One region of the Streptomyces sp. NPDC057565 genome, then DNA from elsewhere that is predicted to be linked to it. Evidence: riboswitches for the same ligand, from Rfam matches in the RefSeq annotation. Region 1 holds a riboswitch; each other region holds the start of a gene.
The links. Region 1 has a riboswitch for cyclic di-AMP ahead of ACFU8W_RS02645 (transglycosylase SLT domain-containing protein). Riboswitches for the same ligand answer to the same signal wherever they lie in the genome.
Positions count from the first base shown of each region.

Region 1 (7,643 bases):
CACTGGCCGCCAGCCGCGCCACTCGGGACGTGGTGGCCGACCTCCTGCTCGAGGACGTCCAGGAGCATCCCCGACAGTGGCAACTGCACGGTGCACTGCTCGCCGAGGTCGACCGCATTCTGGATGAGCTGGACATCGACAAGCGCGCCGAACGCCTCGGCGAGGAACTCGACCGCCACTCTGCTGAACTGCACGAACGCCATCCCCGGCTCGCCGCACTGCGGCGGCGGCTCGGCAGCCCCCGGGCCACGCAGCCGACAGTCCCGGGAGCGTGAGGGCGAGGCGACAGGAGACCGCGCGCCCCGCGACGCCCGAACGCCCCGGCTCGGCTGCCGCCCACACACGCGAACGCCCCCTGCAGGGTGGGTACTTCACACCATCGAGCGGCGGCCGGAGTCCGGCACGGCTGTTCGACGCAGGCGGACCCCGCAGCCCGGCCTTACGATGCAGGAGGGGAACCGGAAGCCTCAGAGCGCCGGGGCCGAGACCCGCAGGGTCCGCAGTCTCGCGCCTGATCACGGAGGAACGTCACATGGCACCTGACCAGATCCCAGGCATCGATCTCGCCGCGGCTCCCAGCGGGACGGGATGTGCGGACTGCTTGGCGGGCGACGGACCGGGATGGTGGCTGCACCTGCGCCGCTGCGCCGCGTGCGGTCACATCGGCTGCTGCGATTCCTCCCCCTCGCAGCACGGTACGAAGCACGCACGCGAGGCAGGACATCCCTTCCTCGCCAGCTTCGAGCCAGGGGAGAACTGGCTCTGGAACATCGAGACCGAGGAATATTACGAGGGATTGGAGCTGCTCCCGCCCACCTCGCACCCGGTTGACCAGCCGACCCCGGGTCCCCAGGACAAGGTCCCCGCGGACTGGGAGCAGCAGCTGCACTGAAGCGGCGCTCCTCAGCCACCGGCAGACATACGGGTCCTCAGACACGGATCGGTCATCCCGCCGGGACAGGCGAGACGGCCGATGTCCCAGCCGGCGCGCCCCGCTCCGGCCTGATAGGCGCTTTCGTAGAAGGCGAGTACGGCCGCACGGGGATCGCTCTCGGTGCGGGCCGCGTCGTACGGCAGCACCGCCAGATGGCTGCCGCCACGATCCACCCACTGCGCCGACACCGGAGTGAGCGGTTCCTCCGCCAACTGCGCCGGTTCGGGAGCGGTGTACGAGTAGAACGCGGGCGCGGCGAACTTGTCGTCACCGAACCAGAAACCGAAGCTGATCACTTCTTGGGAGTAGGCCTCCCGCGTCACCGGGTCGATCTGGTGGGGCTGGTCGATCTGACGCTCCGAAAATCGGGTGTGGGCGATATCGAAGGTGTGCCAGAAATGGTGCACGGGACTGACTTTCCCCGAAAACCGCGCCGCGAATTCCTCCAGTACCAGTGCCACTTGACTGAGAACCTGCCAATACCGGTTGGCGTGTTCGGGATCGTATGCCGCGTGCTGGGTGTCCTCGGCGAACGGCCGGTCGGCGTCGGGCAGATCGAATGGCTTGGGCACGTTGATATCCACCTTGATGCCCAGCGCTTCCAGGGCGGCCATGACCTTCTTGTGGAAGGACGCCACGGACTGGCCCGAAAGCGGGAACGAGACCGTCACGCCGTCCAGTCTTGTGATGACGAGGCGATGGCCGACGAAGTCGAAGTCCACCGTGAAAATCGGGTTGCCGTCGATCTGCCCCATGGGGCGGGTGGTGATACCGCGGCCAGTGAGGTGAAACGGAACGTTCCACCAGTGATTGCGTCGGACACTGGCCGCGAGACGGATCTTTCCGACGACCTGCGCGAAGCGGTGGAGCGTCTCTTTGGTGTCACGCCACTCGGCGAGCGGCATGGGCGGGAACAGCTCCATCGCCATCACTTCTTTCGTGCTGCCGGACGGTCCCGGTGGGCGGGCAGGGCGTTCTTCCGCACCATCATGGCCATGCCGAAGGCGTACGGCACCTCGTGCCGCCGTCGTGGTGTCGTTCGTGTGAACCTGCGCGACCTGGCCGGGGCGGGCGGCCACTCGTGCGCCGCAGTCGACGCAGACGCGTGACGCGCGACTGCTCCCGGGCGCCTCCCCGGAGGCGCCCTTCCCGACGAGTCGGAGGCCCGAGTGCCTGCCCGCCGACGCCAATATCTGCTGAATGTCGCAATTTTGGCGATTAGGGGAAGCCGCTCGGCTGTCTGGATGCATGCGCAACCCTCACGAGTCGAGGCCTTGCGTGATGGGCAAATCGCCCTTTTCGGACTGAGTGGTGAGAGTCACCTTTCGGGCGCGCGGACGCAGCGGCGTGCCGCTCGGTTCCCTGCTGCGCCAAGAAAGTTGGCTTCGTGGGTCGGGGTGGATCGGGAGAAATTCCGCGACTCGATCTTGTAAATGAATTGTGATCGAGAAATGGGGGCTTGTTCAGGTCGGAGTTTCTCGCCTACGGTCACCGTCAATCCGGATGGAACGCCGAATCCTGCCGCCGTCCGGGAACCCGACCATTCACGTACGGCAGGAGCGGGGGACCCAGGCAAGCCGCCGATCCGGTATCCGGAACGGCTAGGGGTGAAGTCGTATTCCCATACGGCAAGGCAACTCCAGCCTCAACCCGACAGCTCACCTCGTAGGCGACGGAGAGGAATGCGCCATGCCCGCAATGGGTAACCACCGTCGTCGTAAGTCCGGTTCGCTGACTCGCGGAATCATTGCCGTGAGCACGGGCGGAGCCGCTCTGGCTCTTCCGATGATCGGGGCCACCGTTGCCTCGGCAGCGCCGGCGCAGCCTGTCACAGCCGTCGCCAAGACGGTGGCGCCCGCTGCCGCCCCCGCCAAGCCGACTGCAGTGCGGGCGGCTACGCCCTCCACCTATTCCGTGATAGCCGGTGACACCCTTTACAAGATCGCCCTGAGTCAGTCCGTGAGCGGCGGCTGGCAGCAGCTGTACAAGGACAATCGAGCGGTCATCGGAGCCGACCCCGGCGTGATCCACCCGGGCCAGAAGCTCACCATCGGCGCCAAGGCCGCGCCCGCGGCAGTCGAGTCCACGACGGCCGCGAGCACCGCTGCTGCGGTCACCCCCAAGCCCACGACGTACACGAACGACCTCGACGGCTGGATCAAGGAGTCGCTGGCCGTCATGGCCAAGCACGGCATCCCCGGCAGCTACGACGGCATCCACCGCAACATCATGCGCGAGTCCTCGGGCAACCCCCGGGCCATCAACAACTGGGACTCGAACGCAGCCAAGGGCACGCCGTCCAAGGGGCTCCTGCAGGTCATCGACCCCACCTTCCGGGCCTACCACGTGCCCGGTACGTCGATGGACCCCTACGACCCGGTCGCCAACATCACGGCCGCGTGCAACTACGCCGCCGCCAAGTACGGCTCGATCGACAACGTCTTCGGGGCCTACTGACCCCCGATTGCGTCGATTCGGGAATGACGGGTGGCGAGGGTCCGATGGGGCTTCGCCACCCGTTCCCGTCGGTCCTGTCCTCCTGCCGCGCGGTCCAGGGTGACGCGTGACGTTGCGTGTCCGGGTCGCTCGATCGGGTGCAGGTTACCCGCAGGTATGTAGTGACTTGACACGCAAACAGCAGTAGAACCAGTTTCACTCTTAAGAGAGTGAGGCGTGTCACATGAGTGACTCTACCATGCGTGATGCAGGCCCCAAGGGCGTTTCGCGTCGAAGATTCATCACAGGAACTGGTTCTATTTTAGGAGCCGTGGCCCTCGCGGGTCACGCCATCCCGGCCCAGGCCGGGGTCCGCTCCGCAGCCGCTCCGATCGACTCCGGGGCCCATGTCCCGGCCCTCGTGATCGGCACCGGATACGGCGGCTCCGTCGCCGCGCTGCGTCTCGCCCAGGCAGGCGTCGACGTGCACATGATCGAAATGGGCATGGCCTGGGACACCCCCGGCCCGGACGGCAAGATCTTCGCCAACACGACCTCCCCGGACAGTCGGTCGTACTGGCTCCGCACCAGGACCAAGCAGCCGCTCAGCAACTTCCTCGGCTTCCCCATCGACAAGAACATCACCCGCAACACGGGGATCCTCGACGCCGAGGAGTTCAGCGGGATCACCGTCTACCAGGGCCGCGGTGTCGGTGGCGGCTCGCTGGTCAACGGCGGGATGGCGGTCACCCCCAAGCGCGAGAACTTCGGAGCCGTCCTCCCGTCGGTGGACGCCGACGAGATGTACGGCATCTACTACCCGCGCGCCAATGCCGGGCTCGGGGCCGGCACCATCGATCCGGCCTGGTTCGACACCGCCGCGTGCTACCAGTACGCCCGGGTCGGCCGTAAGCAGGCCGAACGTGCCGGCTTCCCGTTCGTCTTCGTGCCCACCGTGTACGACTGGGACTACATGAGGCAGGAAGAGGCCGGAACCGTCCCCAGGTCGGCGCTGGCCGGCGAGATCCTCTACGGCAACAACTACGGCAAGAAATCGCTGCAGAAGACGTACCTCGACCGGATCAGAGCCACCGGCAGGGTCGCCATCTCGCCGCTGCACAAGGTCACTTCGGTCGCCCCGGCGGCAGGTGGCGGCTACACGGTCGTCATCGACCAGATCGACACCGGCGGTGTCACCACGGCCACCAAGACGGTGACCGCCGACCGGGTGTTCTTCGCGGCCGGCAGCGTGGGCACCAGCAAGCTGCTGGTCAAGCTGAAGGCCACCGGCGCGCTCCCCGGCCTGAACAACGAGATCGGCAAAGGGTGGGGCGACAACGGCAACGTCATGTGCGGCCGGGCCAATCACCTGTGGGACCCGACCGGCAGCCTTCAGGCGTCCATTCCCACGGGCGGCATCGACAACTGGGCCGCCGGTGGCGCGTTCGCCGAGGTTGCGCCACTGCCCACCGGGATCGAGACATACGCCTCGTTCTACCTCTCCATCACCAAGAACCCGAACCGGGCCGAGTTCTCCTGGAACGCCGCGACGGGCACGGTCGACCTGAACTGGCAGACCGCCTGGAAGCAGCCGTCCATCGACGCCGCCAAGACGATCTTCGACAGGATCAACCAGAAGGAGGGGACGATCTACCGGACCGATCTCTTCGGCACCTACAAGATCTGGGGCGACCACCTCACGTACCACCCGCTCGGCGGCGCGGTGCTGAACCGGGCCACCGACAACTACGGCCGCCTGCACGGCTACGTGGGCCTGTACGTCATCGACGGCTCGCTGATCCCCGGCAACACCAGCGTCAACCCGTTCGTCACCATCACCGCGCTCGCCGAACGGAACATCGAGAAGATCATCGCCACCGACCTGTGACGATCAACGGCCGGGCAGCGCGCACACGGTGTCGAGGCCCAGCACATGGTTGAGCCGGCCGAAGGCCAGCCACGATCCGATGCTCATGCTCAGCTCCACGATCTCGAGCTGACTGTAGTGCGCGGTCATCCGGGACCAGAACGCGTCGTCGAGGTTGTGGTGATCCAAGGCGTACCGCTCGGCGTATTCGGCGGCCAACCGGGTCCGGTCGTCGAAAACGTCGGTGGTGCGCCACTGGGTCACCGCGTCGGCGAATTCCTCCTCGACCTTCACACCGTCCCGTTCGGTCCGCCAGTCGAGGCAGAAGAGGCACCCGTTGATCTGGGCGATCCGCAACCGTGCGGCTTCGAACTCGCGCAGTCCCAGGGTCGTGTGGGCGTACACCGACAGCGAGAAGTTCGATGCGGCGATCCCGATCCCGGGCACCATCTCGCCCCACACGTACTCGATCGCGTCCTTGCCCTCGGGGATGTCGATGTTCATGGATGTCTCCTTCCGAGCCTGCCGACTGCGGGGCGCAGCGGGACGTCGAGCGCGTCGTAGATTCCTGGTTCCGCGTCCACGAGCCAGTCGATGGCGCTCACGAGCCGGCCGACCGCGGTGGCGTTCCCGCCGGCGGACCTGTTCTGGCCCTCGTCGGTGGCCTCGACCGTGACCTCGATGCGCGGACGGCCCTCGATGATCACTCGATGTGCGCCGTCACCGTCGGGCGGCGTCGGCCAGTCCGGTGCGCAGGAGGGGTGAATGCGCGTGATGTGCTCGATGACGATGCGGGGTTCGCCCCCGACGATGCCCTGCACTTCGAACCGCACGGCGCCCTGAGTGCCGGCCTCGAACGTGCCCATCGTCCTGGTGCTCACCGTGGCGTCGAGCGGTCGCCGGTCCAACGTCTCGCGGATGTCGTCGAGTTCGGCCCCCAGAGCCCTGGCCATCAGCCGTATCTGCCCACCCCACACCATGGTCGGGACGGTCGGTGCGAGCATCAGAGGCTCGTATTCCATCGGCTGGCCCATGCCGACCAGGTACCGGACCGATTCCTCCTGGTCGTAGGTGGAGTAGTCGAAGATCTCCTGACAGCGGATCACGTCCACGCAGGTGCCGAGTCCGCTGATCAGCAGCGGGAGTACGTCATTGCCCCAGCCGGGGTCGACACCCGAGACGAACAGCGAGCCGCCACCGGCCGCGACGGCGTCCAGCACCGGATCCCGCAGCTCCGACGGGGCGCCCAACTGGTCGTACAGGGCGTACAGCGCGGGGGTGACGACCACGGCCCCGGCCCGGATCGCCCTGGTGATGTCGGCGAGAGCCTCGTCGGGGCGGATGTCGCCGGACGCGGCGTACACGACGGCCTGCGAACCGGTGGCCAACACAGCATCGACGTCGTCGCCCGCCACGATCCCCAGCGGATGATCGAGCCCGCCGAGTTCGCCCGCGTCACGTCCCACCTTGTCGGGATTGTGGACGAGCACGGCGGTGAGCTGGAGCGCCGGATGGGCCTCGACAGCGCGGATCGCGGCGCGGCCGACGTTGCCCGTGCCCCAGACGACGGTGGAAATCATGCGCGGAGGGTAGCGAGAGGACCTGTCACTTCCTAGTGCCGCGACGTGACGAGTTCGCCGGGCGGAGCAGGGGAGTCGGCCGCCCCTGCGACGCCCCTCGGGCTGCGGCCGCCCGCGTCCGCCAAGGCTGATGGGGACGCCGTGCGGTCGGGGGCCGTTGGTCTCGCGGACGGTCCCTACGTCGGGGGTGTGTCGCTGAGTACGGTGTCGACGAAGCGGCCGCGCGGCACGGCGTTGGCGGCGAACCACTGGCCCAGACGGTGATCGGCCTCGGGGTGGACGAGCCCGGTGAAGCGGCAGCGCGAAGTGGCCAGGGCACCGGCCACCGCGTGCGTCACGGCCGGGGGAATGATCGTGTCCGTGAGTGGTGTGGCGAGGACCGCGCGGGTGGACAGGGAGCGGAAGACGTCGAATGCCGGAGACCGCCGCCAGCTGTCCGGCGTGCGGATGATCTCGGTGAATCCCGCGCCGAAGGGAACGGACCATGCCTCGGGCGCGTAGACCGCCGGCGCGCACAGTCCGATGGAGACGACCCGGGATCCGTAGTGCGCCACCAGGTCGGCGACGGTCTGCCCGCTCATGCTGAATCCGATCAGTACCAGCGGGCCGTCGTCGGGAACACGGCTGTCGATCACGGCTCGGGCCTGGGCGAATCTGCGCTCCAGACTCAGTTCGCTCAGCCGACCGGAGCTGTCACCGTGCCCGGAGAAGTCGAAGGCGAGAGCGTGGTGTCCGCGAGCGGCGAAGTCCGACAGCAGACCGGTGAGGCGTGACGTGTCGCTGGTACCGGCGCCGTGCAGGAGTACGGCTGTGGGGCGAACGAGCG
Region 1 covers NZ_JBHVFU010000001.1:647,161-654,803, forward strand. Annotated here, with positions in the region: gene ACFU8W_RS02630 (aromatic acid exporter family protein) at 1-275, shown strand, start outside; gene ACFU8W_RS02635 (UBP-type zinc finger domain-containing protein) at 533-892, shown strand; gene ACFU8W_RS02640 (DUF5996 family protein) at 904-1,857, opposite strand; cyclic di-AMP (ydaO/yuaA leader) riboswitch at 2,434-2,619, shown strand; gene ACFU8W_RS02645 (transglycosylase SLT domain-containing protein) at 2,624-3,391, shown strand; gene ACFU8W_RS02650 (GMC oxidoreductase) at 3,630-5,258, shown strand; gene ACFU8W_RS02655 (carboxymuconolactone decarboxylase family protein) at 5,262-5,741, opposite strand; gene ACFU8W_RS02660 (dihydrodipicolinate reductase) at 5,738-6,817, opposite strand; gene ACFU8W_RS02665 (alpha/beta hydrolase) at 6,994-7,643, opposite strand, start outside.

Region 2 (7,643 bases), on a different contig from region 1:
GCCGGATCGCGGCGCAGGTACGCAGTCACGCCAAGGCGCAGGCCACGGCGCGCGGCAAGGCGGCGGCGCGGGCGGTCGCCGAGTACGAGTCGTTCGCCACGTCCCTGGCGTTCCTGCGCCGCCGGGCAGGCCGCGGGGCGGCGGAACCGGACTTCAGCGCACGTGAACTGGAACTGCTGCACCATCTCTGGCAGCGCCGGGAGGTGGCCGCCCCCGCCCTGGCGTACGCGGCACAGGCGACGGGCCGCCTGCGCCCGCGGTACATGGCCCCGGCGCCGGTTCCGCAGCAGTACCAGCCGTACGGCGGCCACAACCCGTATCTGTCACCCCCTGGGCAGCCGTATCACCAGCCGCCCCACGGACAGCACCGCTAGTGCTGCGACCGGAAAGGTTTACCGGGAAGCTCGCGGCGTCCGGTGCGGTGCATCGCAAGGCGGAGGATCCCCCTCGTACTGGACGTACTCGGGGGATGCGACAACGCAGCGAGGTGCCGTGCCGGGCGTCGCGAGCCGGTGAACCTTTCCGGTCGCAGCACCAGGGGGAGCCGGCCGCCCCGGCATCCCCGGTGACGGGTCAGGCGGACGCCTCGGTGAGTTCCGCCAGCTCCTGCTCGGTCAGTCGCAGGCCGGCGACGGCCACCAGCGCGGGCAGCTGATCGACCGTGCGGGCCGAGGCGATCGGAGCGGCTACGGTCGGACGGGCGGCGAGCCAGGCCAGGGCGACGGTCGCGATCTCGGCGCCGCGCTCCTGGGCCACCTTGTCGAGTGCGGCCAGGACCTTCCGGCCCCGCTCCGACTCCAGGTGCCGGCCGGCGTTCTCGGCCCGGGCGCTCTCCACCGACGTGCCCGGACGGTACTTGCCGGTGAGGAAACCCGAGGCCAGGGCGAAGTACGGGACAGCGGCGAGCTCGGCGCGGGCGGCGGTGTCCTGGAGCTCGCCCTCGTAGGTGTCACGGGAGACGAGGTTGTAGTGCGGCTGCAGGGCGACGTAGCGGGCCAGCCCCTCGCGCTCGGAGAAGTCCAGGGACGCCTGGAGCCGCTCCGGGCTGATGTTGGAGGCGGCGATGGCGCGCACCTTGCCGTCCTTCACCAACTGGTCGAGAGCGGTGATGATCTCCTCGACCGGGACGGTCTCGTCGTCGAAGTGCGTGTAGTAGAGATCGATGTGGTCGGTGCCGAGACGGCGCAGCGACTGCTCGGCCGCGGCCTTGATGGTGGTCGCGGAGAGGCCCTTGTAAGCAGGATGGGCGCCGACCTTCGTCGCGACGACGATGTCGGAGCGGTCGGAGCGTGCGGCGAGCCACTTGCCGATGACGATCTCCGACTCGCCGCCCTCGTTGCCAGGGACCCAGGCGGAGTACGAGTCGGCGGTGTCGATGAAATTGCCGCCCGCCGCCGCATACGCATCGAGGACGGCGAACGACTGCGCCTCGTCGGCGGTCCAGCCGAAGACGTTGCCGCCGAGGGCGAGCGGGAAGACCTGAAGGTCGGAAGAGCCGAGCCTGCGGAGAGAAGTCATAAGTGGATCAACGAAATCCACCGGTGCCGCTATTCCATGCATGGTGCACGGAAAAGCCGTGGAGAAACGGACCGGCAGCCCTGACGTCGGGGGGTGAGCGTCAGGACTGCCGGGGATCGGTGGCGGGCCGGTGGGACGGCTCGCGTTCCTCGGGTCAGGGCGTGAGGCCCTTGTCGCGCAGCCAGGTCATCGGGTCGATGCCCGTACCGCTCGAGGTGTGGACCTCCAGGTGGAGGTGAGGTCCCGTCACATTTCCCGTGGCGCCGACACGGCCGATGGTCTCACCGGTGGTGACCTTCTGGCCGACGCTGACGTTGATCGACGACTGGTGACAGAACCACAGTTCCGTACCGTCCTCGAGCTCCAGGACCGTGCGGTAGCCGTAGGAGCCGGACCAGCCCGCCGACTTGATGGTGCCGGTGTGGATGGCCTTGATCGGGGTGCCGGTCGGCGCCGCGAAGTCGAGACCGGTGTGGTAGCCGGAGGACCACATCGAACCGGCTTGGCCGAAGGTCGAGGTGATCGTGTACGAGGAAGTGGGGATGGCGTAGCTGGCGGCCAGTTTGGCGAGCCGCTCGGCCTCGGCCTTCGCCTTCGCCTCTTCCTCCGCCTTCTTCTTCGCGGCCTCGGCCTTGGCCTCCGCGACGTCCTGCTTCTGCTTCGCCTCGGCTGCCGCCTTCTCCGCGGCGGCCTTCTCCTCAGCCGCCCTGGCCTCCGCGTCGGCGGCGTTCTGCTGCTGCTCGGCCTGCTGGAGGATGCGGGCGCGGAGCGCCTCGCCGGCGTCGGTGGCACCCTGCTCGGCCTCGGCGGTGGTGATGCCCGCACTGGTCAGCGGTGCGGCGGCGGTCGCGGCCTGGGCCCGGTCGGTGGCGGACTCGTCGGAGAACAGCGCGCCCACACCGGGGAGGGAGCCGGCGTCGGGGAGATTGTCCGCGATGGAATCGGGAAGGGAGATGGAGACCGGCGGCTTGCTCTGCGCGGTGGCCATCCCGCCCGCGCCGACGGCCGCGATGACGCCGACACCGAGAACCGTGGAGCTACGGGCGAGCCCGTTGCGCTGCTTGGCGACGCGGTGCCTGCCGCGTACGGGACGGACGGACTCCTCGGTGGGGTTCCATTCCTCCCAGGCCCGGTCGGTCTCTCCGAAGCCTTCGGTCCCGAACTCGGTGCCGAACTCGGTGTCCGTCCCGGATCCGTACTCAGTGGTGAAGTCGGAGCCGAACCGGGAAGGGGCTTCGGGGGCAGGCTTGTTGGACGCCACGGGGGCGCACTCCTTTCCTTCCTTCTCGCCTACCGGGTTAGCTGACGGGTTCGGAGCAGGAAGGTCTCCTACGGATTCCTCTGCCTCTCACGAGACACAGGTGTCCGATTCACCCCATGTAGGTGGTTCCCCGGTTCCCTTGCGGAATTCGGCGCTCGCGCACGGGTGCCGCCACTGACGACGGCTGGGACGACCGCGCTGCGTTATCGAACGTTAATAGACACACGGGTCCGATTCCAAGCCGTTCCCACTGATCATTGCCGACCTTGGCCTGGACTTTACGGGACACAACCGGGTGGAATCGGACGAGTTGACCCGGGCTCAGCCACTACCGTCTTTCTGACGTTGCGTCAAACGTTATGCGGAGCGGCACTCTTCGATTACGCACGGTGGCATCACCCTCGTGTGCTCACCGCAGTCGCGACTCATTCCTGCCCGCGCCCCACGATCTTCACCGTCCTGCGCCGTTCCAGCTGCCCCTCCGCGGGCCGCGCGACCGCGACCAGCGCCAGGTCGTCGGTGGACTTGCCACCCGTGTGCAGCCGTACGTCATCGGTCAGTGCGGACAGCAGCTCCTCGGGCCCGGGGAAGAGCCGTCCGCGCAGCCGGGCCGCCGGATCGTAGAAGATCCCCTGTTTGTCCCGAGCCTCGGAGAGGCCGTCGGTGTAGACGAGCAGCGTCGTCCCGGCGGCCAGACTCCAGACGTCGGCCAGGTCCGGCCACACCCCCAGCCCCATACCGAGCGGCAGCGCGGGCACGCTCGGCACCAGCACCTCCACCCCGCCGTCGGCATGGAGCAGCAGCGGCTCGGGGTGGCCGCGGTTGACGATCCGTACCTCGTCGGCGCCGTGCGGGATCTCGGCGAGTGCCGCGGTGACGAACCCCTCGACCGGATCGATCCCGCCGCGCCGCTCCCCCTCCCGCGCCAGCGCCCGCTCCAGCCGCTGCGCCACGTCCTCCAGCGAAGCCTCCTGCTCGGCGGCCTCCCGGAACGCGCCGATGATCACCGCCACCGCCTCGACCGCGTCGAGCCCCTTGCCCCGCACGTCCCCGACCACCAGCCGCACGCCGTGCGGGCTGTCCACCACGGCGAACAGGTCGCCGCCGACGAACTCGTCCGCCTGCGCCGCCTCGTACCGCGCGGCGACCCGCAGCCCGCCGATCCAGTCGTTCGGCTTCGGCAGCACGGCCCGCATGGCGGTCTCCGCGATGACCCGCGCCGAAGCCAGCTGCTCAGTGCCTCGCCGTACGACTCCGTTGATGAAGAGGGCGAGGACCGAGACGGTGAGCACGGTGAGGACCTCGAGGGACGGCACGACCTGCAGCACCGTGCCGCTCTCGCTCCGCAGGACGAGGATCGAGAGCAGCGAGGCGGCGCCGATACGGACGGTGCCCGCCCGAGTGAAGAACGGCGCGGCGACCAGCGGGGCAGCCACGAAAAGCGGCACGGCGGTGAACGGCGGCGGGGTGAGAATGTCGAACACGAGCCCGACGACGATCATCAGCGCAGGCAGCGCACCGACGAACCGCCGGGAACGGCTGCCGCCCCCGACCCGCACCCCCCGCAGCTTCTCCGCCATCCCCACCAGTGGTCTCCTGCCCGGTACGCGCAGCGGCTCCTGTGGTCTCCTGCCCGATGCGCCCCCGCGGTCTCCTGCCCGGTACGCGCCTGACTGCGGACGGCGCCGCACCCCACTCCCCCAGGCTGGCCGGAGCGGCGTCGCGCGGCGACTCCGCGTCGGCCGAAGGGGGGACGGACACACGAATCAGGCCCGGCATGCTTCGTGCATGCCGGGCCTGATTCTTCAGTAGCGGGGACAGGATTTGAACCTGCGACCTCTGGGTTATGAGCCCAGCGAGCTACCGAGCTGCTCCACCCCGCGTCGGTGAACACAACTCTACGCCATCCGGGACGGACGGTTGACCATTTGCTGGTCCGCCTGCGCCCATCCATGCCCACCGCTGCCCCAAGGTGTCGAATTCGAGAAGCAATTGCCGGCTCGCAGCCTGCCCGGAGGGCCTCCGACGATGACCGCACCGCTCGCCCTGCCGGTACCGACCACACTCCGCAGTCGTCCGTGCACGGCGCGCTCATCGGCGGCGAAATCCCTCGTGGCGGAATCCTGCGTACCGGAGGCCTCCGGAGCGGAGAAGCAGCCCGGCTCAACTCGAGTCGGTGATGTGCGGCGCCCGCTTCGCGTCGACCGCCGGCTTCGCCGCCTTCGCGCCGCGCTGGAGTGCGTGGAGGATCGCCAGCCCCTGGCTGACCACGCCCGCCGCCATCTCGTTGACACCGTTGGTGCCATTGAGCACGGTGAGGTCGGCCCCCGACATCCCGCGGGCGGCCGCGTCGGCCAGGGCCGGCAGGTTCTCCACGATGCGGTTGGCCGCGATCAGCTCCTGATTGCCGTCCCGGAGCGAGGTGGCACGCGCGGTGTTGGCGTCGGCCTGCGCCTGGGCAAGGGTCCTTTCGGCGTACGCACTGCCGTCGGCCTGGAACTTCGTCTGGTCGCGGGCGGCCTCGGCGAGCGTGCGCTGCCGGTACGCCTCGGCGTCGGCCGGACGCCTGACCTCCGCCTCCAGCCGTTGCGCGGCCAGCGACGCCTGCCGCTCGGCCAGTGCGGTCTGCTCCTCGACGACCTCGTGCGAGGCCCTGGCCTGGGCCAGCGGTCCGGCCTGGGCGGCACGGGCGTTGCACTGCTCGGTCTCGGCGAGGAAGCCGGCCCGCTTGATCGCGGTGTCCCGTTCGTACTCGGCCTTGAGCGCCGCGGCCTGCTGCTCCCGCTCGGTCGCCTCCTGGTCGGCCCTGGCCTGGGCGATCCGCGCCTGGCTGGCGACGGCGGCCGCGTGCGGGGCGGCGAGGTTCTTGATGTAGCCGGTGGAGTCCTCGATCTCCTGGATCTGGAGGGCGTCCACGACGATGCCGAGCTTCTCCATCTCGCCGTGGCTGCCCGCGATGACCTCCTGGGAGACCCGGTTCCGCTCCCGGATGATCTGCTCGACGGTCAGCCCGCCGACGATGGAACGCAGGTGTCCGGCGAAGATCCGGCCGGCGAGCTCCTCCATCTGGTCCTGTTCGGACAGGAAGCGGCGGGCGGCGTTCGCGATGGAGACGGCGTCATCACCGACCTTGAAGACGGCGACGGCGCGGACGTTGAGACGGATGCCCTGCTGGGTGACGCAGTCCTCGGTGATCTCCGCCTCGCGCAGCGCCAGGGAGAGCATGCGCACCTTCTGCTTCACCGGCACGACGAAACTGCCGTGACCGGTGACGATCCGGAACTGGGTGTCGTGCGTCTGCCGTTTCGATCCGGAGATGAGCATCGCCTCGTTGGGGGCGGGAACGTGCCAGAACAACATGAGCGGACTCCTGCCGTACGCCTTTTCTCGACGTGCTGTCCCGGTGCGGCGGCGCTCATCGCTGTCCCCCGGCGTCGTTCCCCGGCGTCGGTTCGCTTCAGGACGGCAAGCGTTCGACGATCACGCCGCGTGCCGAGACCGAGTCGACGACAACGACGCGTACGTCCCTGTCGATCGACGTCGCCGACCATGCGGTGTAGGCCTCCGACCCACCCCGTACGGCCACCAGTACTTCGCCGGGACCGTTCGGCGGGATCGGCACGGTGACACGGCCGATCGCCCCGATCGGGCTCCAGGCGGACCCATCTGCGGCGCTCATACGCCACACGCCTCCCTCGGTCATTCCACGGTACTCCGCGCCGCCTCTGGGGAACGGCCCCTGAGGAACGGTCCGCACGACAGCGAGCAGGGTCCGAAATCTGATGATATGACTGATTGAGGATTCAGTCGTTCAGGACTGTGTCACCGACACGGAGCGACGAGCCGAACGACGCGACGACCAGGGAGCGGAACGTGGACAACTACCCTCTGCTCAACCTCTTCTGGACCATGCTCTGGTTCTTCCTCTGGATCATGTGGCTCTTCCTCCTCTTCAAGGTCATCGCGGACATCTTCCGCAGCGACGACCTCGGCGGCTGGGCGAAGGCGGGCTGGCTGATCCTGGCCCTGGTGGTGCCGTACCTCGGCGTCCTGATCTACGTGATCGCACGCGGTAAATCCATGGGGAAGCGCGACGTCGCGGAAGCCAAGGAGCGGGAAGCCGCCTTCAAGGCGTACGTACGGGAAGCCGCCGCCACCGGTGACACGACCGGCCAGGCGAAACGCGGCAGCAGCGTCGAGGAGCTGGCGAAACTCGCCGAGCTCAAGGACCGCGGCGCGATCACGGACGAGGAGTTCCAGCGGGCGAAGACGAAGCTCCTCGTCTGAGCTCATCCCACTCCGCAGTGGGCTCACCCCACCCGCAGTGGACGACGATCCGCTGGATCAGGTTGTTGCCGAAGCCGCCACGGTTCCACGGCTGGGTGAGGGGCTGGACCCGGCCACCGGCATCGGTGGCACGGGCGCTGAGGACATGGGTGCCCGGCACCGCCTTCCACGGCGCCTGCCACCGTTGCCAGGCCCACGCGTGCCTGCCGTCCCCGTCCGGCGGGGCGAGCTCGGCGTCGTACCAGGAGCGGCCGTCGTCCGTGCTCACCTCGACCCGGGCGACCGGCGGCTCCCCCGACCAGGCGCGGCCCCGGAGCAGCACCCGGCCGGGGCGTACGAAACGGGTCCGGGACATGAAATCCGGGAACCCGGGCGGGATCATCAGCGCCCGGGGGGCCATCCGGGTGACGGCTTCACCGGGATCGTCGGGCTCCTGCCGGTAGCGGTAGGCGGTCGTCTGCTGGAAGCCGGTGAACGGGGTCTCGGTGAGTCGGATCTCCCGAAGCCATTTCACGTGCGCCATGCCGTACCAGCCGGGCACCACCAGCCGCAGCGGATGGCCGTGCTGCGGCGGCAG
Region 2 covers NZ_JBHVFU010000002.1:688,368-696,010, reverse strand. Annotated here, with positions in the region: gene ACFU8W_RS07215 (PrsW family intramembrane metalloprotease) at 1-374, shown strand, start outside; gene ACFU8W_RS07210 (aldo/keto reductase) at 574-1,518, opposite strand; gene ACFU8W_RS07205 (M23 family metallopeptidase) at 1,673-2,779, opposite strand; cyclic di-AMP (ydaO/yuaA leader) riboswitch at 2,791-2,943, opposite strand; gene ACFU8W_RS07200 (PP2C family protein-serine/threonine phosphatase) at 3,205-4,359, opposite strand; tRNA gene ACFU8W_RS07195 (tRNA-Met) at 4,589-4,662, opposite strand; gene ACFU8W_RS07190 (SPFH domain-containing protein) at 4,943-6,139, opposite strand; gene ACFU8W_RS07185 (hypothetical protein) at 6,237-6,458, opposite strand; gene ACFU8W_RS07180 (SHOCT domain-containing protein) at 6,653-7,066, shown strand; gene ACFU8W_RS07175 (sulfite oxidase) at 7,020-7,643, opposite strand, start outside.
Region 2: it holds a riboswitch for cyclic di-AMP, as region 1 does, so the genes downstream of both, ACFU8W_RS07205 (M23 family metallopeptidase) here and ACFU8W_RS02645 (transglycosylase SLT domain-containing protein) in region 1, are expected to answer to the same signal.

Region 3 (7,643 bases), on a different contig from region 1:
TGTTCCGCCCTGCCGCCCGTTACGTCCTGCCAGAGTTCACCGAGCGCACGACCGACGGGACCCGCACCCTCGACCCGTACTCCAAGCTGCTCGCCGAGCGCATCGTCTTCCTCGGCACCCCGGTCGACGACACCGCCGCCAACGACCTGATCGCGCAGTTCATGTATCTGGAGCACGCCGCGCCCGAGCGACCCATCTCGCTCTACATCAACTCCCCCGGCGGCTCGTTCGGTGCCATGTCCGCCATCTACGACACGATGGACTACCTCACCTGCGAGGTGGAGACGTTCTGCCTCGGCCAGGCCGGTTCCAGCGCGGCGGTCCTGCTCGCCGCGGGCGCTCCCGGCCGACGGCACGCCCTGCCCGGGGCCAGGGTCGTCGTCCAGCAGCCCGAGCTCCCGGAGCCGGTTCAGGGCCAACCGTCCGATCTGGAGATCGAGGCGCGGGAACTGGTCCGCGTCCGTGAGCTGCTCACCCGTGTGCTGGCCCGCCACACCGGCCGCAGCGCCGAACGGATCGCCGCCGACTTCGAGCGCGACCTGATCCTCGACGCCGCCGGAGCCAAGGCGTACGGGCTGGTGGACCACGTCCTGGAGAACCGCAAGGCGTCGCTCCCGCCGAACAGCGTGAGGTGAACCGCCGATGCAGCCGCCCCACCTCCCACCGCTGCCCGCACTGACGCACGCCGAGGCCGAGTTCATCGACTGCTACCTGGAAGTGCTCGACCAGCTGGGCCGGATCAACCCGGCCCGCGGCAGCGACACCTACGGCGCGCTGCGCGCGGCCCAGGCACTCGCCTCGCGGTCGGGCGCCCTGCGGGACGCGCTCACCTTGATGCACGAGCGGGGTGAAGCACAGATCCACGCCGCCACGTTGGCACGGGCACTGCGCGTGTTGGACGGGGAACGGCGGGCCGGACGGGTCACCGTGCCCCCGGCCCCGATGAGTTGATCATCTCTCCATGGGCGACACGCCCGGCACGCTGATCAATTTTTCTCGCTCGTCCGGCGCAAGGAATCCCCCGCGAGAGGGACAACTCGACTTGCGCCGCCGACGTGGACGGGGAGCGAAATATGCCGTTCCGCCGCTGGTACGGGACCGGTCGAGACAGCCTGACGAGTACACACATCACCCCTCGCTCACCCAAATAGACGATTGGTAGTGAACTTCGCATATCGCTGTTTTAGTTCGGAAATCCGGCAGTCGGTGAGTCAGGATCCGTGGGACGACAAGCCCCCGCCACCACGGCGAGGCGGTCCGGGCGGACGCCGAGTCCTGCCGCCGCCCGGATGACTGGTCGACAGAAGTGGATCGGCAGGAGTGGAGGACCCGAGCACAACGGGTCGACCGGCATCCGGTCGACCCTCGGGGTGAAGCCGCATCGCGCGGCCGGGCAACTTCGCCAGCCCGAACCCGACAGGTCATCCTTCACAGGCGGCTGACGAAGGGTTGCGCATGACTGCGCAGGTTCATGTCCCGTTTCTGAGCGCCCGGGCCGGTACGGCCACGGTTCTGACGCTCGCCGCCGTCGGCGGCTCCATGATCGTCCCCGGCGCCGTGACCGACGCCCAGGCCGCGACGCATGCGACCACGGCGCTCAAGATCGCCGCGTCGAAGAAAGGATCGCCGTACCGGTACGGGGCCACCGGCCCCCACGGTTTCGACTGTTCCGGGCTGATGCTGTATGCGTTCAAGAAGGTGGGCAAGAGGCTCCCACGCACGGCCCAGCAGCAGTACAACAAGACCCGCCACATCTCGGCGTCGAAGCGGAAACGTGGCGATCTGGTCTTCTTCCACTGGGGACGCAGCGTCTACCACGTCGGCATCTACGCCGGCAAGGGGAAGATCTGGCACTCCCCGAAGACCGGTTCCGTCGTGCGGCTGGAGAAGATCTGGACGAGGAGCGTCTGGTACGGACGAGTTCGCTGATCCCTCCGATTCTCCTCCGGCTCCCCCATTCACCACGTGCTTCAGTGCACCAGGGGTCCGGTCACCAGGACCAGCCCCAGCGCGGTGAGCGCCGCGCCGCTGCCGCCCTCGATGGCGCGGGCGGTACGCGGCCGGCGCAGCCACCGGCCCAGGCGGTCCACCAGGAGCGCCACGGACGGGAACCAGATCAGCGCGAGCAGCACGACGACGGTGGCCAGCAGCAGGGTCCTGGGGAGGGGCGGCTGCCCGTCAGGGACGAATTGCGGCAGCAGGCTCAGGAAGAGCACGGGCGCCTTGGGGTTCAGAGCGTTGGTCAGAAAGCCCTGTCGCAGGGCGCGCCGCGTGCTGGTCGCCGTCGGCCCTCCGTCCACTCCCGTGTCCACGCCCGCATCCCTGGCGCGGCGTCGTGCCGCGTGCACGCCGCTGATTCCCAGATAGAGGACGTACGCCCCGCCGAGCAGCTGCACCGTGCGGAACAGGACGGGCACGGTGACCAGGACCGCCGCGAGCCCGGCGACGGCGAGCGCGGTGTGGATGAGCAGTCCCCCGGCAACCCCCAGCGCCGTGGCCACCCCGGCCGCACGCGAGGCGAGTGCGTTCCGTACGACCACCGTGAAGTCCGCGCCCGGCAGCGCCACCATCCCTGCGGCGACCCCGATGAAGGCGATGAGTTGTCCGTCCATGGGTCCACCATGGACCGACGTAGCCTTCAGCATGTACTTGCAATCTTCTGGGTCTGCCAAAAGGAACGCTTAATGTTCGACCCGACGCGGCTCGCGGCGCTGGTGGCTGTCGCCGAGGCCGGTTCGATCACACGCGCCGCCGCCCGCCTCGGCTACACCGCGCCCGCACTCTCCCAGCAGCTGGCCAAGCTGGAGCGGGAGGCGGGCGCCGCGCTGCTGGTGCGCCACCACCGTGGCGCCCGGCTGACGGCCGCGGGCGAGCTGCTGGTCGTACGCGCCCGGCGGGTCCTCGACGAGATGGACCGTGCGCGCCACGAACTGAGCCGACTGGCCGGGCTCTCCGGCGGACGCCTCCGGGTCGGCACGTTCACCACGGCGGGTATCCATCTGCTGCCGCCGGTACTGAGTGCGTTCCGGCGCGCCCACCCGGATGTGGAGCTGTCCGTCACGGACTACGAACCGCCCGGGGGGATCGCCGCCGTCGCCTCGGGCGAGGTCGATCTGGCGCTGACCCATGCGTACGAGCCGGGGCCCGCGGCGCCGGTGCCGTCCGGGGTCTGCGTGGAGCCGCTGCTGGTCGAGGAGCTGGTGCTGATCACTGCGGTCGGCCAGGTGCTGTCCGAGGGCACAGGACGGCTGCCGGTGACGGAGCTGGCAGGCCGGCCGCTGATCAGCAGCGCACCGGCCCATCCGCCCCGCCGCGGGGTGGAGAACGCCCTGGCCGAGGTGGGGGCGACGCCCGCGGTGGTCTGCGAGTCGCCCGGCTATGCCCTGGTGTGCGCCCTGGTCAGCGCGGGGATCGGGATGGCGGTGGTGCCGGAGATGGTCGCCGCGATGTCGCCGACTCCACTGTCCGTGCGGCGGCTGGAACCCGCGGCGTTCCGGCGGACGATCTCAGTGGTGCACCACGGCGAGCGCGCGAGCGGAGCGGCGGCGACGCTGTGCGCACTGCTGCGCGGCGGCTTCGGGCGGGCGACGTCGGTGCAGTGACGTGCGCCGCCCGCTCGGGCAGTCAGGTCTGGGCGGGTGCGGTCCACGGGAGCGCGATCCAGACGGTCTTGCCTCCCTCGCTGGTGGGCGTGACCCTGAGACGTCCGCCGCACTCCTTGGCCAGACAGCGGATGATCACCATGCCGCGGCCGTTGTCCTGCTGCACGGCGGCGGGCAGGCGCCGGGGCCGACGGGGGTGACTGTCCGTCACCCCGACGTGCAGCTGCTCCTCACGCTCCAGCCGGAGGTCCACGGTGAAGGTGGGCGACTGACCGAAGGTGTGCTGGACGGCGTTGGTCACGAGTTCCGAGACGATGAGCCGAATGGTGTCGGCGGTCTCGGTGTCATCGGGCAGTCCCCAATCGGCGAGCACCCGGGCAACGTATCTCCGGGCTGCGGGGACCGAGACCGGCTCGCTGGGCAGAGTGACACGTGCTTCTTGATGGTCTGCCATGGCGAGCCGTCCCTTTCCTGCCCGGACCGACCCACGACCGGTCCGGGATGCGCTTCGCGCCAGATTGCCACTGATGCTGCCCGCTGTGACGGCAATCCAACGAGATATGCATATATCTGTCGCTCGAAGCGGTGAACTCCGGCCCGGACAGGCGTGGGTGGCGGCACACTGGCCCCTCTGTACGAGAGGGAGGGAGGCCTCCGATGCAGCACGGCCCTGCAGTACGTCGCCGCAAACTCGGGGAGGAACTGCGGAGTCTGCGCCACACGTCCGGACTGACCAGTCGGGACGCCGCACGGATCCTCGGCTGGCACCAGTCGAAGGTGAGCCGGATCGAGACCGGTGCGAGTGGGGTGAAACCGGCCGATGTGGGCCGGTTGCTTGATGCCTACGGCGTGGACGACGCACAGTTGCGGGCGCTCCTGGAGATGCTTGCGGGCTCGGCGGGCGGTGGTGGCACGGGCTGGTGGCACGCCTACCGCGGCCTCATCCCACCCCAGTACCGGGACTTCATCAGTCTGGAGTCCCAGGCCCGGACCGCCCGCACATTGGAAACCTCGGTTGTTCCCGGGCTGCTGCAAACCGCCGACTACGCACGGGCGGTGACCCGTTCGTCCCTGGACGGGCTGCCCGCCGGTCAGCTGGACTCGCTGGTGGAGGTGCGGCTCACGCGGCAGGGGGTGCTGCGGACAGACCCGCCCTTGCGGTTGACCGCGGTGCTCGACGAGGCGGTGCTGCGGCGCGAGGTCGGCGGGCGCCGAGTGATGCGGGAGCAGCTGCGCCATTTGGCACGGTTGTCCCAACTACCCCATGTACAGGTGCAGTTGCTGCCGTTCTCGGTCGGCGGGTATATCGGCATCACTGGACCGTTCGTTATCTTCTCATTTCCGAATACTTCCGATCTGGATGTGGTCGTCCTTGACCATTTGACGAGTAGCCTCTACCTGGAGCGGAAAGAAGACCTTGAGGCGTACAGCTCGGCCTTCCGCACGATGCAGGCACACGCGCTGTCGCCGGAGCACTCGTTGGACCTCATCGCCGCGATCGACCGCGACGGTTAGGAACCTCAGACTGCCCGAGGGGGCCCGATGTCCGATTGCCTCGCACAGCACGAGTTACGGTGGCGGCGCAGTAGCCGCAGCACGGGTATGAACAACTGCGTGGAAGCAGCTCCGTTCGGCGCGGAACAGCTGGCCGTGCGGGATTCCAAAGACGTGTCCAGGCCCCCGCTGCGGTTCTCCGCGGCGGCCTGGACTTCGTTCGTCTCCGGCCTGAACGACGGTCCGGTCGGCTGACCGGCCGGCTCCGTCAGGTCAGTGGCGCGGTTCGCAGGACGGTCGCCACCGCGGTCGCGATCTGCGCCTCCGTCAGATCGGCCCGTGCGGTGAGCCGCAGCCGCGAGATGCCGTCCGGGACCGACGGCGGGCGGAAGCAGCCCACCGCGATCCCGGCCGCGCGGCAGTCGGCCGCCCAGCGCACCGCCGCTTCCGGCGAAGGCGCCCTGACCGAGACGACTGCGGCGTCGGGGCGTACGGCGGTCAGCCCCTCCGCGGTCAGCCGTTCGTACAGTGCGGTGGCGACCGTACGGGCCCTGCCCGCGCGTGCCGGCTCGCGGCGCAGCAGGCGCAGGCTCGCGAGAGCCGCGCCCGTCGCGGCCGGTGCGAGCCCGGTGTCGAAGATGAAGGTGCGGGCCGCGTTGATCAGATGGTCGATCACCCGGGCCGGGCCGAGGACCGCGCCGCCCTGACTGCCCAGGGACTTGGAGAGGGTGAGGGTGGTGACGATCCCGTCACCACCCGCGAGACCGGCGGCGGCGAGGGCGCCGCGCCCGCCCTCCCCGAGCACGCCCAGACCGTGCGCGTCGTCGACGAGCAGCGCGGCGCCCTCCGTACGGCAGACGTCGGCCAGTTCCGGCAGCGGCGCGGCGTCTCCGTCGACGGAGAAGACCGAGTCGGTGACGGCCAGGGCGCGGCCGCCGTGCGCGCGCAGCTCCTTGGCGACGGCTTCGGGATCGGCGTGGGGTACGACGACGGTGTCCGCCCGGGAGAGGCGGCAGCCGTCCACGATGGAGGCGTGATTGCCCGCGTCGGAGACGATCAGGGAGCCACGGCCGGTGAGGGCGGTGAGGGCGGCGAGATTGGCCGCGTAGCCGGAGGAGAGGACGAGGGCCGCTTCGAAACCGCAGAATTCGGCGAGTTCGCGTTCGAGCTCGGCGTGCAGCGCGGTGGAACCGGTGACCAGCCGGGAGCCGGTGGCGCCCGCACCCCACCGGTGCGCGGCCTCGGCGGCGGCAGCGGTCACCTCGGGATGCCGGGTGAGGCCCAGGTAGTCGTTGCTCGCGAGGTCCAGCAGTTCCGGCTCGGCGGGCCGGGGGCGCAGAGTACGGACGAGCCCGGCGTCCGCACGGCGGCGCGCCTCGTCATCGATCCAGTCGAACGGGGCGAAGGACATGGCGGCGGTCCCTTTTGTAGGCAGCTCACAGACCCTAACCGGGGGCGCGGCCCGTCATGGTGTGGCGATACACACAGGCTCTGGGGGCTCTGTTGTCCGGTTCCTCCTTGGCTGCGGGCGGTGCCGTAAGCCAGGATCGTGACCATGGACCTCCTGAACACGTTGGTGGACAAGGGGCTGCGGCGCGAGCTGCCGACCCGCGAAGAAGCGCTCGCCGTGCTGGCGACCTCGGACGACGACCTCCTCGAAGTGGTGGCCGCGGCCGGGAAGGTGCGCCGTCAGTGGTTCGGCCGGCGGGTGAAGCTGAACTATCTGGTCAATCTCAAGTCCGGGCTCTGCCCGGAGGACTGCTCGTACTGCTCTCAGCGGCTCGGCTCGAAGGCCGAGATCCTCAAGTACACCTGGCTGAAACCGGACGAGGCGTCGAAGGCCGCCGCCGCCGGGGTGGCGGGCGGCGCGAAGCGCGTCTGTCTGGTGGCGAGCGGCCGCGGTCCGACGGACCGGGACGTCGACCGGGTGTCGCAGACGATCGAGGCGATCAAGGAGCAGAACGAGGGCGTCGAGGTGTGCGCCTGCCTCGGTCTGCTCTCCGCCGGGCAGGCCGACCGGCTGCGTTCCGCGGGCGCCGACGCGTACAACCACAACCTCAATACGTCCGAGGGGACGTACGGGGACATCACCACCACCCACACCTATGCGGACCGGGTGGAGACCGTCCAGCAGGCGCAGGCCGCGGGACTCTCGGCGTGCTCCGGGCTGATCGCCGGAATGGGTGAGAGCGACGCGGATCTGGTCGACGTCGTCTTCTCGCTGCGCGAGCTGGACCCGGACTCGGTTCCGGTGAACTTCCTGATCCCGTTCGAGGGGACCCCTCTCGCCAAGGAGTGGAACCTCACCCCGCAGCGCTGTCTGCGCATTCTGGCGATGGTCCGGTTCGTCTGCCCGGATGTCGAGGTCCGGCTCGCGGGCGGCCGAGAAGTGCATCTGCGCTCGATGCAGCCGCTCGCCCTGCACCTGGTCAACTCGATCTTCCTGGGCGACTATCTGACCAGTGAGGGCCAGGCGGGGCAGGCGGATCTGGACATGATCGCGGACGCCGGTTTCGAGGTGGAGGGCGCGGGTACGACGACGCTGCC
Region 3 covers NZ_JBHVFU010000019.1:31,695-39,337, reverse strand. Annotated here, with positions in the region: gene ACFU8W_RS28175 (ATP-dependent Clp protease proteolytic subunit) at 1-635, shown strand, start outside; gene ACFU8W_RS28170 (hypothetical protein) at 643-951, shown strand; cyclic di-AMP (ydaO/yuaA leader) riboswitch at 1,267-1,452, shown strand; gene ACFU8W_RS28165 (C40 family peptidase) at 1,456-1,929, shown strand; gene ACFU8W_RS28160 (LysE family translocator) at 1,971-2,612, opposite strand; gene ACFU8W_RS28155 (LysR family transcriptional regulator) at 2,685-3,602, shown strand; gene ACFU8W_RS28150 (ATP-binding protein) at 3,625-4,056, opposite strand; gene ACFU8W_RS28145 (helix-turn-helix transcriptional regulator) at 4,260-5,117, shown strand; gene ACFU8W_RS28140 (DUF397 domain-containing protein) at 5,145-5,351, shown strand; gene ACFU8W_RS28135 (8-amino-7-oxononanoate synthase) at 5,365-6,507, opposite strand; gene bioB (biotin synthase BioB) at 6,652-7,643, shown strand, end outside.
Region 3: it holds a riboswitch for cyclic di-AMP, as region 1 does, so the genes downstream of both, ACFU8W_RS28165 (C40 family peptidase) here and ACFU8W_RS02645 (transglycosylase SLT domain-containing protein) in region 1, are expected to answer to the same signal.

Region 4 (7,643 bases), on a different contig from region 1:
GTTGCGCCCCAGACGTACGGCTTGCCGAGCGCCCCGTAGGCGAACGCGACGGCCTCCGCGGCGCGGGCGTTGGGAGCCTGGGTGGTGCCTAGGCGCGGGGCGCTGCGATCCGCGCGGGCGGCGCCCACGCGTTCGAACCCGGAGCGCTCCGCGGGCGAGAGGGTGTCCAGGAGCCTCCGGGCGTCGGCCAGTCTGGCCCTGACCGTCGTCCGGTGCTTCTTCAGGTCGGCCCGGCGGGCGGTGAGGGCCGCCAGCTCGTTCTTCGCCTCCGTGCGCAGCTGGGCGATCTCGGTGACCTGCCGCTGCACGTTGGAGACCTCGGCCGCCTGGCGGTCGGAGGCCCACTCCACGTACGAGGCCCGTTGCAGATACTGGTCGGGGTCCGAGGACAGCGCCAGCTGCACGGCGGGGTCGAGGCCGCCCGTGCGGTACTCCGCGGCGGCGAGCGAACCGAGTGCCTTACGGGAGGCATTGAGGCGTTCGGTCCTGCGGGCGGCCTCGTCGCGCAGTGCGTTCAAGGACCTGGCGGCGGCGGTCGCCTCCTCCTTCGCGCCGTTGTACTGCTCGGTGGCGACCTCGGCGTCGTGGTACAGCCGGTCCACCGCGGCCTTGATCCGGGTGGGGGTGGGCTGTGGTTCGGCGTGCGCGGAGCCCGGCAGGACGGCGGCGGTCGCGGCCCCGGCGAAGGCGAGGGTGGCTGCGGTGCGGGCGGCGGAGCCGGCGTGCGGGCGCTGCCTGGGTTTCCGATGCACTGCCACAGGGGCGGGGCTCCTTCGGTCGACTGCCCGTCGGGGCCTACCGGCGGGCCGCTGAGAGGTCCGGCGGCGGGACGCCAACAGGGGGAGCGGCCCGCCGCCGGATTTCTCGGCGGGGTGACCGGGCTGCCGTCCGGGTGCGGAGCGGTGCTGAAGCCGGCCACCTGGACAGGGACGCTAGGCCCAGGGCGCGAGGAAGGGTCGCAATGACGGCTATTGCCCGAATTTGGCAATGTGTTGTCGCCGAGTGGCTGGAAAATTCCATCAGAGTCAGGCAATTGGTGCAGATGGGAGCGAAATGCCGGGTAGCCCCCACCTCGCCGAAGAGGGGTGATATGGCCCCGGCTAGGCTGCGGCCTCATGGACGTACTCATCAATGTCTTCGTCGCGCTGCACATCATCGGCATCGCCGCCCTCCTGGGCGGCTTCCTGACCCAGATGAAGGCGATGGGCGCAGGCACGGCACGCTTCGTCCCGGCGATGCTGCACGGCGCGCTGACCATGCTGGTCACCGGTGTCGCGCTGGTCGGACTCAACCAGGCCGACGACCACCCGGTCAACAACATCAAGATCGGCGTGAAGCTGGCGGTCCTGGTGGTGATCCTCGCGCTGGTCTACATCAAGCGGGACGAGGAGAAGGTCGAGAAGGGTGTGTTCGCGGCGGTCGGCGGACTGACGGTCGCCAACATCTTCATCGCGACACTCTGGACCTGAGCCGGACCCGCCCGCATGAAAAGCGAGCCCCTGCCGGACCCGGCAGGGGCTCCTCTTATGCGGGCTCGGCGTCATGCCGGGCGCACGCTGCCGTAGATCGGCATGTAGTAGATCGACTCCTCGCGGACGTTCGCCCCCGGCTTCGGGGCGTGGATCATCATGCCGTCGCCCTTGTAGATACCGACGTGGCTGATGTCGTCGTAGAAGAAGACGAGGTCGCCCGGCTTCAGGTCGGCCGTGGCTATCCGGGTGCCGATCTTCACCTGGTCCCAAGTGGTGCGGGGGATGTCGACGCCCGCTGCCTTCCAGGCGGCCTGGGTCAGCCCCGAGCAGTCGTACGAGGAGGGGCCCGCCGCTCCCCAGACGTACGGCTTGCCGATCTGGGCGCGGGCGAAGGCGAGAACCTTCTCGGCCTTCGTGGTGGCACTGGTGTCCGAGCCGGTCCCGGTCCCGGTCCCGGTTCCCGTGCCCGTCCCCGTGCCACTGGTGGAGGCGGCCTTCTTCGCCGCCTCCTGGGCCTTGCGGTCCGCCTCGGCCTTGGCGGCGGCCTGCCGGCGGGCGAGTTCCTCCGCCTTGCGCTTGGCCTCCGCCTCCTTCTCGCGCTCCAGTGCCGCCAGCCGCGCCTTCTCCTCGGCCGTCAGCTTCGACAGCATCGCGCGCGCCTCGCCCAGCTTCTTCTGGACGGATTGCTTGCTGGTCCGCAGCGTGGCCTGGGACTCGGTGAGCGTCTCCAGGCTCTTCGTCGCCTCGGTGCGCTTCTTCGCCGCCGCTGCCTGCTGCGTACGGAAGTCCGTGACCGCCTTCTGCTGCTGGGCGGTCATCCGGTTCATCAGCTGGTTCTGGTCGAAGTACGACTGCGGGTCGTTGGCCAGGAAGAAGGTGGCGGTCGGGGCGATGGAGCCGGTGCGGTACTGCGCGGCCGCGTAGTTGCCGAGTGTTCTGCGCGCCTCGTTCAGCTTGTCGGCGCGCTCGGCCACGTCCTCCAGCAGGGCGTCGACCTTGCCGCGCTGCGTGGCGGAGGCCTCTTTCGCCTGGTTGTACTGCTGGGTCGCGGTGCCCGCCTGCCGGTAGAGGTCGTCGACCTTCTTCTGCACGTCCTCGATGCTGGGCTTGGGTGCGCTCGGGGTGGCCGTGGCGCTCTGGGTCGACAGCAGGGTCACGCCTGCCAGTGCGGCCGTCGTGAGCCCGACGGCGGGGGTGGTGGTGCGTACTCGGCTGCGCGGTTTGCGATGCGATGCCAAAGCCGGCATCTCCTTCCGTGGACCGCCTACCGGGTTAGCTGTCGGGTTCGGGCGGAACGGAAGGCTGCCCTACGGTCCGAGTGGGGATACAGACCGATTCACCCCGGTTTCGCATGTGGGTCCCCGGTTCCGAACTTCCCTGTGGGCAGCGCGGATTCGGCGGGGGAGCCCGCTCGGCGTGGTTCGCCTCAAGGGGGTACGGGCCGCCCGACGGAGCACGCTAGCCAACCGTGGTGCCGCTGTGAAGCTTGATGTTCGATATGCCCGATACGTTTTCGTGACCTTGGCGAAGAGGGGTCGGAGGAGGCGGTTTGGGCCCCGATTTCCTTACGGGGCGTGGGCGGGTGCTCTCCGTACGTAGGTGCCTTCCGGCCGCGCTTTCCCATGCGGCCGCAGAGTGTCGGTGCGTCGCCCTAGACTCGTGAGGCGATGAGCAGCCTCTTTGACGACAGTTTCCTGGCCGGCCTCCAGCACTCGGAGGAAGAACCCCCGCCGCCCCCCGAGGACTCCGCACCCGAAGCGGTGCCGGAGGACCTCTTCGCGGGTGTCTTCGACGCACCCCCGCCGCCCCGGGACGCGTACTACCGGGACGGCGCCCACCGCCCCGCCATCGACTCCGCCGCCCTGCTCGACGGGCTGAACACCGAGCAGCGCGCCGCGGTCGTGCACGCCGGATCGCCGCTGCTCATCGTCGCCGGCGCAGGCTCCGGCAAGACCCGGGTGCTCACCCACCGGATCGCCCACCTGCTGGCCGAGCGGGGCGTGCACCCCGGCCAGATCCTGGCGATCACCTTCACCAACAAGGCCGCGGGCGAGATGAAGGAGCGCGTCGAGCAGCTCGTCGGACCGCGCGCCAACGCCATGTGGGTCATGACGTTCCACAGCGCGTGCGTGCGGATCCTGCGCCGCGAGTCGAAGCGGCTCGGCTTCACCTCGTCGTTCTCGATCTACGACGCGGCCGACTCCAAGCGGCTGATGGCCCTGGTCTGCCGCGATCTGGACCTCGACCCGAAGCGCTTCCCGCCGAAGTCGTTCACGGCCAAGGTCTCGAACCTGAAGAACGAGCTGATCGACGAGGAGACCTTCGCCGGCCAGGCCGCGGACGGCTTCGAGAAGACGCTCGCCCAGGCGTACGCGATGTACCAGTCCCGGCTGCGCGAGGCCAACGCACTGGACTTCGACGACATCATCATGACGACGGTCCATCTGCTCCAGGCGTTCCCCGACGTCGCCGAGCACTACCGACGCCGCTTCCGGCACGTCCTCGTCGACGAGTACCAGGACACCAACCACGCGCAGTACACGCTCGTACGCGAGCTGGTCGGCCCGGCCGGAGAGGCCGACGCCCCCGCCGAGCTCTGCGTCGTGGGTGACGCCGACCAGTCGATCTACGCCTTCCGCGGCGCGACGATCCGCAACATCCTCCAGTTCGAGGAGGACTACCCGAACGCGACGACGATCCTGCTGGAGCAGAACTACCGCTCCACGCAGACGATCCTCTCCGCCGCCAACGCGGTCATCGAGCGCAACGAGAGCCGCCGCCCCAAGAACCTCTGGACGAACGCGGGCGAGGGCGCCCGGATCACCGGCTATGTCGCGGACACCGAGCACGACGAGGCGCAGTTCGTCGCCGACGAGATCGACCGGCTGACCGACGCGGGCGACGCGAAGGCCGGCGACGTCGCGATCTTCTACCGGACGAACGCGCAGTCCCGCGTCTTCGAAGAGATCTTCATTCGCGTCGGCCTGCCCTACAAGGTCGTCGGCGGCGTGCGCTTCTACGAGCGCAAGGAGGTCCGGGACATCCTGGCCTACCTCCGGGTCCTCGCCAACCCCGAGGACACCGTCCCGCTGCGCCGCATCCTCAACGTGCCCAAGCGCGGTATCGGCGATCGCGCCGAGGCGATGATCGACGCACTGTCGCTGCGCGAGAAGATCACGTTCCCGCAGGCACTGCGCCGCGTCGACGAGGCGTACGGCATGGCGGCCCGCTCGGCCAATGCCGTCAAGCGGTTCAACACGCTGATGGAGGAGCTGCGCACGATCGTCGAGTCCGGCGCGGGCCCCGCCGTGGTGCTGGAGGCGGTGCTGGAACGGACCGGCTATCTCGCCGAACTCCAGGCGTCCACGGACCCGCAGGACGAGACGCGGATCGAGAACCTCCAGGAACTCGCCGCCGTCGCGCTCGAATTCGAGCAGGAGCGGGGGGAGTCCGCCGGGGAGGAAGGTGCGGGCACGGGCACGCTCGCCGAGTTCCTGGAGAAGGTCGCGCTCGTGGCCGACTCCGACCAGATCCCCGACGAGGACGAGGACGGCTCCGGCGTCATCACGCTGATGACGCTGCACACGGCCAAGGGGCTCGAATTCCCGGTGGTGTTCCTGACCGGCATGGAGGACGGCGTCTTCCCGCACATGCGCGCCCTGGGACAGGTCAAGGAGCTGGAGGAGGAGCGGCGCCTCGCGTACGTCGGCATCACCCGTGCCCGTGAGCGGCTGTATCTGACCCGGGCGGCGATGCGCAGTGCGTGGGGTCAGCCCTCGTACAACCCGCCGTCGCGGTTCCTGGAGGAGATCCCGGACCAGCACCTGGAGTGGAAGCGGACCGGGCCGATGGCGGCCCCGGCCGGACCGACGTCGGGGATCACGTCGTCGCTGTCCTCGTCGCGCGCCCGCTCGGGCCCCTCGGGCTTCGCGACCCGGCGTACCTCGGACAAGCCGACGGTCACGCTGGTGGTCGGGGACCGGGTCACGCACGACCAGTTCGGGCTCGGCACGGTGACGGCGGTCGAGGGGATCGGCGACCAGGCGAAGGCGACGGTCGACTTCGGGGACGAACGACCGAAGAAGCTGCTGCTGCGGTACGCGCCGGTGGAGAAGCTCTAGGGGGGCCGCTCCGGAGCCGACGGGCGGGGCCTGTGCCGTGTCGGGCTCTGCAGCTCAGGTCGGGTCGAGGCCGTGGCTGCGGAGCCAGGGCAGCGGGTCTATGGCCGCTCCGCCACCGGGCCGGACCTCGAAGTGCAGGTGCGGGCCGGTGGAGTTGCCGGAGTTCCCGGAGTACGCGATGACGTCACCGGCCTTGACCGGGCCCGAGCGGATCCTGGTGCTGCTCAGATGGCAGTACCAGGTCTCGGTACCGTCGGCCGTGGTGACGATGGCCATGTTCCCGTAGGCGCTGTTCCACTGGGTGCGTACGGTGCCGTCGGTCGCGGCCATCACCGGAGTGCCGTACGAGACGGGGAAGTCGATACCCGTGTGCACGGACATCCAGTTGACGCCCGCCTGACCGTAGTAGGCGCTGAGGCCGTGCTGCTTGACCGGCAGGAGGAACTTGGGCCGCAGCGCCTCTTTCCGGGCGGCCTCCTCCTCGCGCTTCTTCTTCTCGGCGGCCTGCCGCTCTCTCAGGTCGATGCGCTCCTGGGTGCGGCTGGCGCGGTCGGCGAAGTTCTCGGCGTCGGCGCTGAGGTTGGCGAGCTGGGTGTCCAACTTGTTGTTGGCGTCGACCGGCTTGACGCTGCCGGGGTCGGCGGCCGCCATCGACGTGGTGTCGTCCTTGGTGTCCTCGCCGCTGCCGAGTCCGCCGACGGAGGCGGCGGCGATACCGGCGACGCTCATCACGCAGGCGGAGGGGACGGCGACGGTGAGAAGAGCGGAACGCTTGGCGGGGGTGCGACGCCGGCCGCGGCTGCCACCGCCGCCGCGGGTGACGGAACGGCTCGCAGGGCGGGGGATGTCGGCGGTGTGCTCCGCCGCGTGGTCCGTCCGGTCTGCCGCGTCGTCCGTATCGGCCTCGAGGTCCGGGTCCAGGTCGGCGACCCCGAACTCGGAGGTCGCGGTGATGTCCGCGGGCTCCACGGTTCCGGCGGGCGGGTAGGGCTCGTACGGAGCGTAGGAACCCTGATTCTCGTACGCCTCGTACGCGGCCTGTTCGGGTTCGTACGACTCGTGCGCGGTTTGCGCGGTTTGCTGTTCGTGCTCGGGCGTGGCGCCGGTGTTCCAGGCGGTGGCGTCGTATGCGCCGGTGTCGTAGGCGGCCGTCCCGGTCGTCGCCCACTGGCCGTTCTGGTGCCAGCCGTTGGTGTCCCACTGGCCCGACGCGTCCGGAGCGCCGCCCTGCGCGGGGATGCCCGGGACTTCCGGCATCCACGTCGCGGTGGTGTCGTACTGCTGCGGGTGCTGGGTCCCGTACGCGGCATAGGGGTCGTACGTGACGGTCTGATGCGCGCCGGTGTCCCACTGGGTGGAGTCGTACTGGCCGCTGTATCCGGCCTGTCCGGTGTCGTAGCCGCTGCTGTAGCCGGTGGTGTCGTACGTGCCGTCGTGGCTGCCCGGGAGGGAGCCGAAGAGCGGGTCGCTGTCGAAGCTGCCCGTGGAGTGGCTGTCGTAACCGACATACCCGGCGTAGGGGTGCTGGTCGTTCACCAACTTCTCTCTCGCCTCGGCAGCAGGACCTGGGTCTGGGGTCCGGTGGGGGAATCCCAGGGGAAAGCAGTGGCCGCGACTGTACCCGGCAGTACGTGACGGCGACAATCTTCCTCAGGTTCCGGGCCCGCAGGAAACGGGCAATCGGCCGTCTTTCGGCGGACTGTGCACAGAGCCTTGGCTCTATGTTCGAAACGCGTTCTATTTGTGAGCGCACTCCGGGCAGCCATGGTGCCCGGGGTATGCCCCCGGCACGGCGTGGCGGCCTTGTGCCCGTGAGGGACTCCGGTCCCTCAGGCGACCGAGGCGGCTCCCAGGAGTCCGGTGGCCGATTCCGGGGACTCCAGTGCCTGCCGGATCCCGGCGGCGACCGCCGGGTGGACCGGCAGTGCGAGGTGGCCGATCCCGGTGACGCGCACGTTCAGCGCATCGAGGTCCGGATGGTCGATGCAGGCCGCCTCGACCGGGACGATCACCTGGTCCAGCTCGCTCCAGAAGCTCACGAACCGGGTGC
Region 4 covers NZ_JBHVFU010000022.1:88,407-96,049, forward strand. Annotated here, with positions in the region: gene ACFU8W_RS30360 (NlpC/P60 family protein) at 1-758, opposite strand, end outside; gene ACFU8W_RS30365 (hypothetical protein) at 1,116-1,469, shown strand; gene ACFU8W_RS30370 (NlpC/P60 family protein) at 1,541-2,719, opposite strand; cyclic di-AMP (ydaO/yuaA leader) riboswitch at 2,718-2,882, opposite strand; gene pcrA (DNA helicase PcrA) at 3,140-5,593, shown strand; gene ACFU8W_RS30380 (M23 family metallopeptidase) at 5,648-7,129, opposite strand; gene ACFU8W_RS30385 (esterase/lipase family protein) at 7,423-7,643, opposite strand, start outside.
Region 4: it holds a riboswitch for cyclic di-AMP, as region 1 does, so the genes downstream of both, ACFU8W_RS30370 (NlpC/P60 family protein) here and ACFU8W_RS02645 (transglycosylase SLT domain-containing protein) in region 1, are expected to answer to the same signal.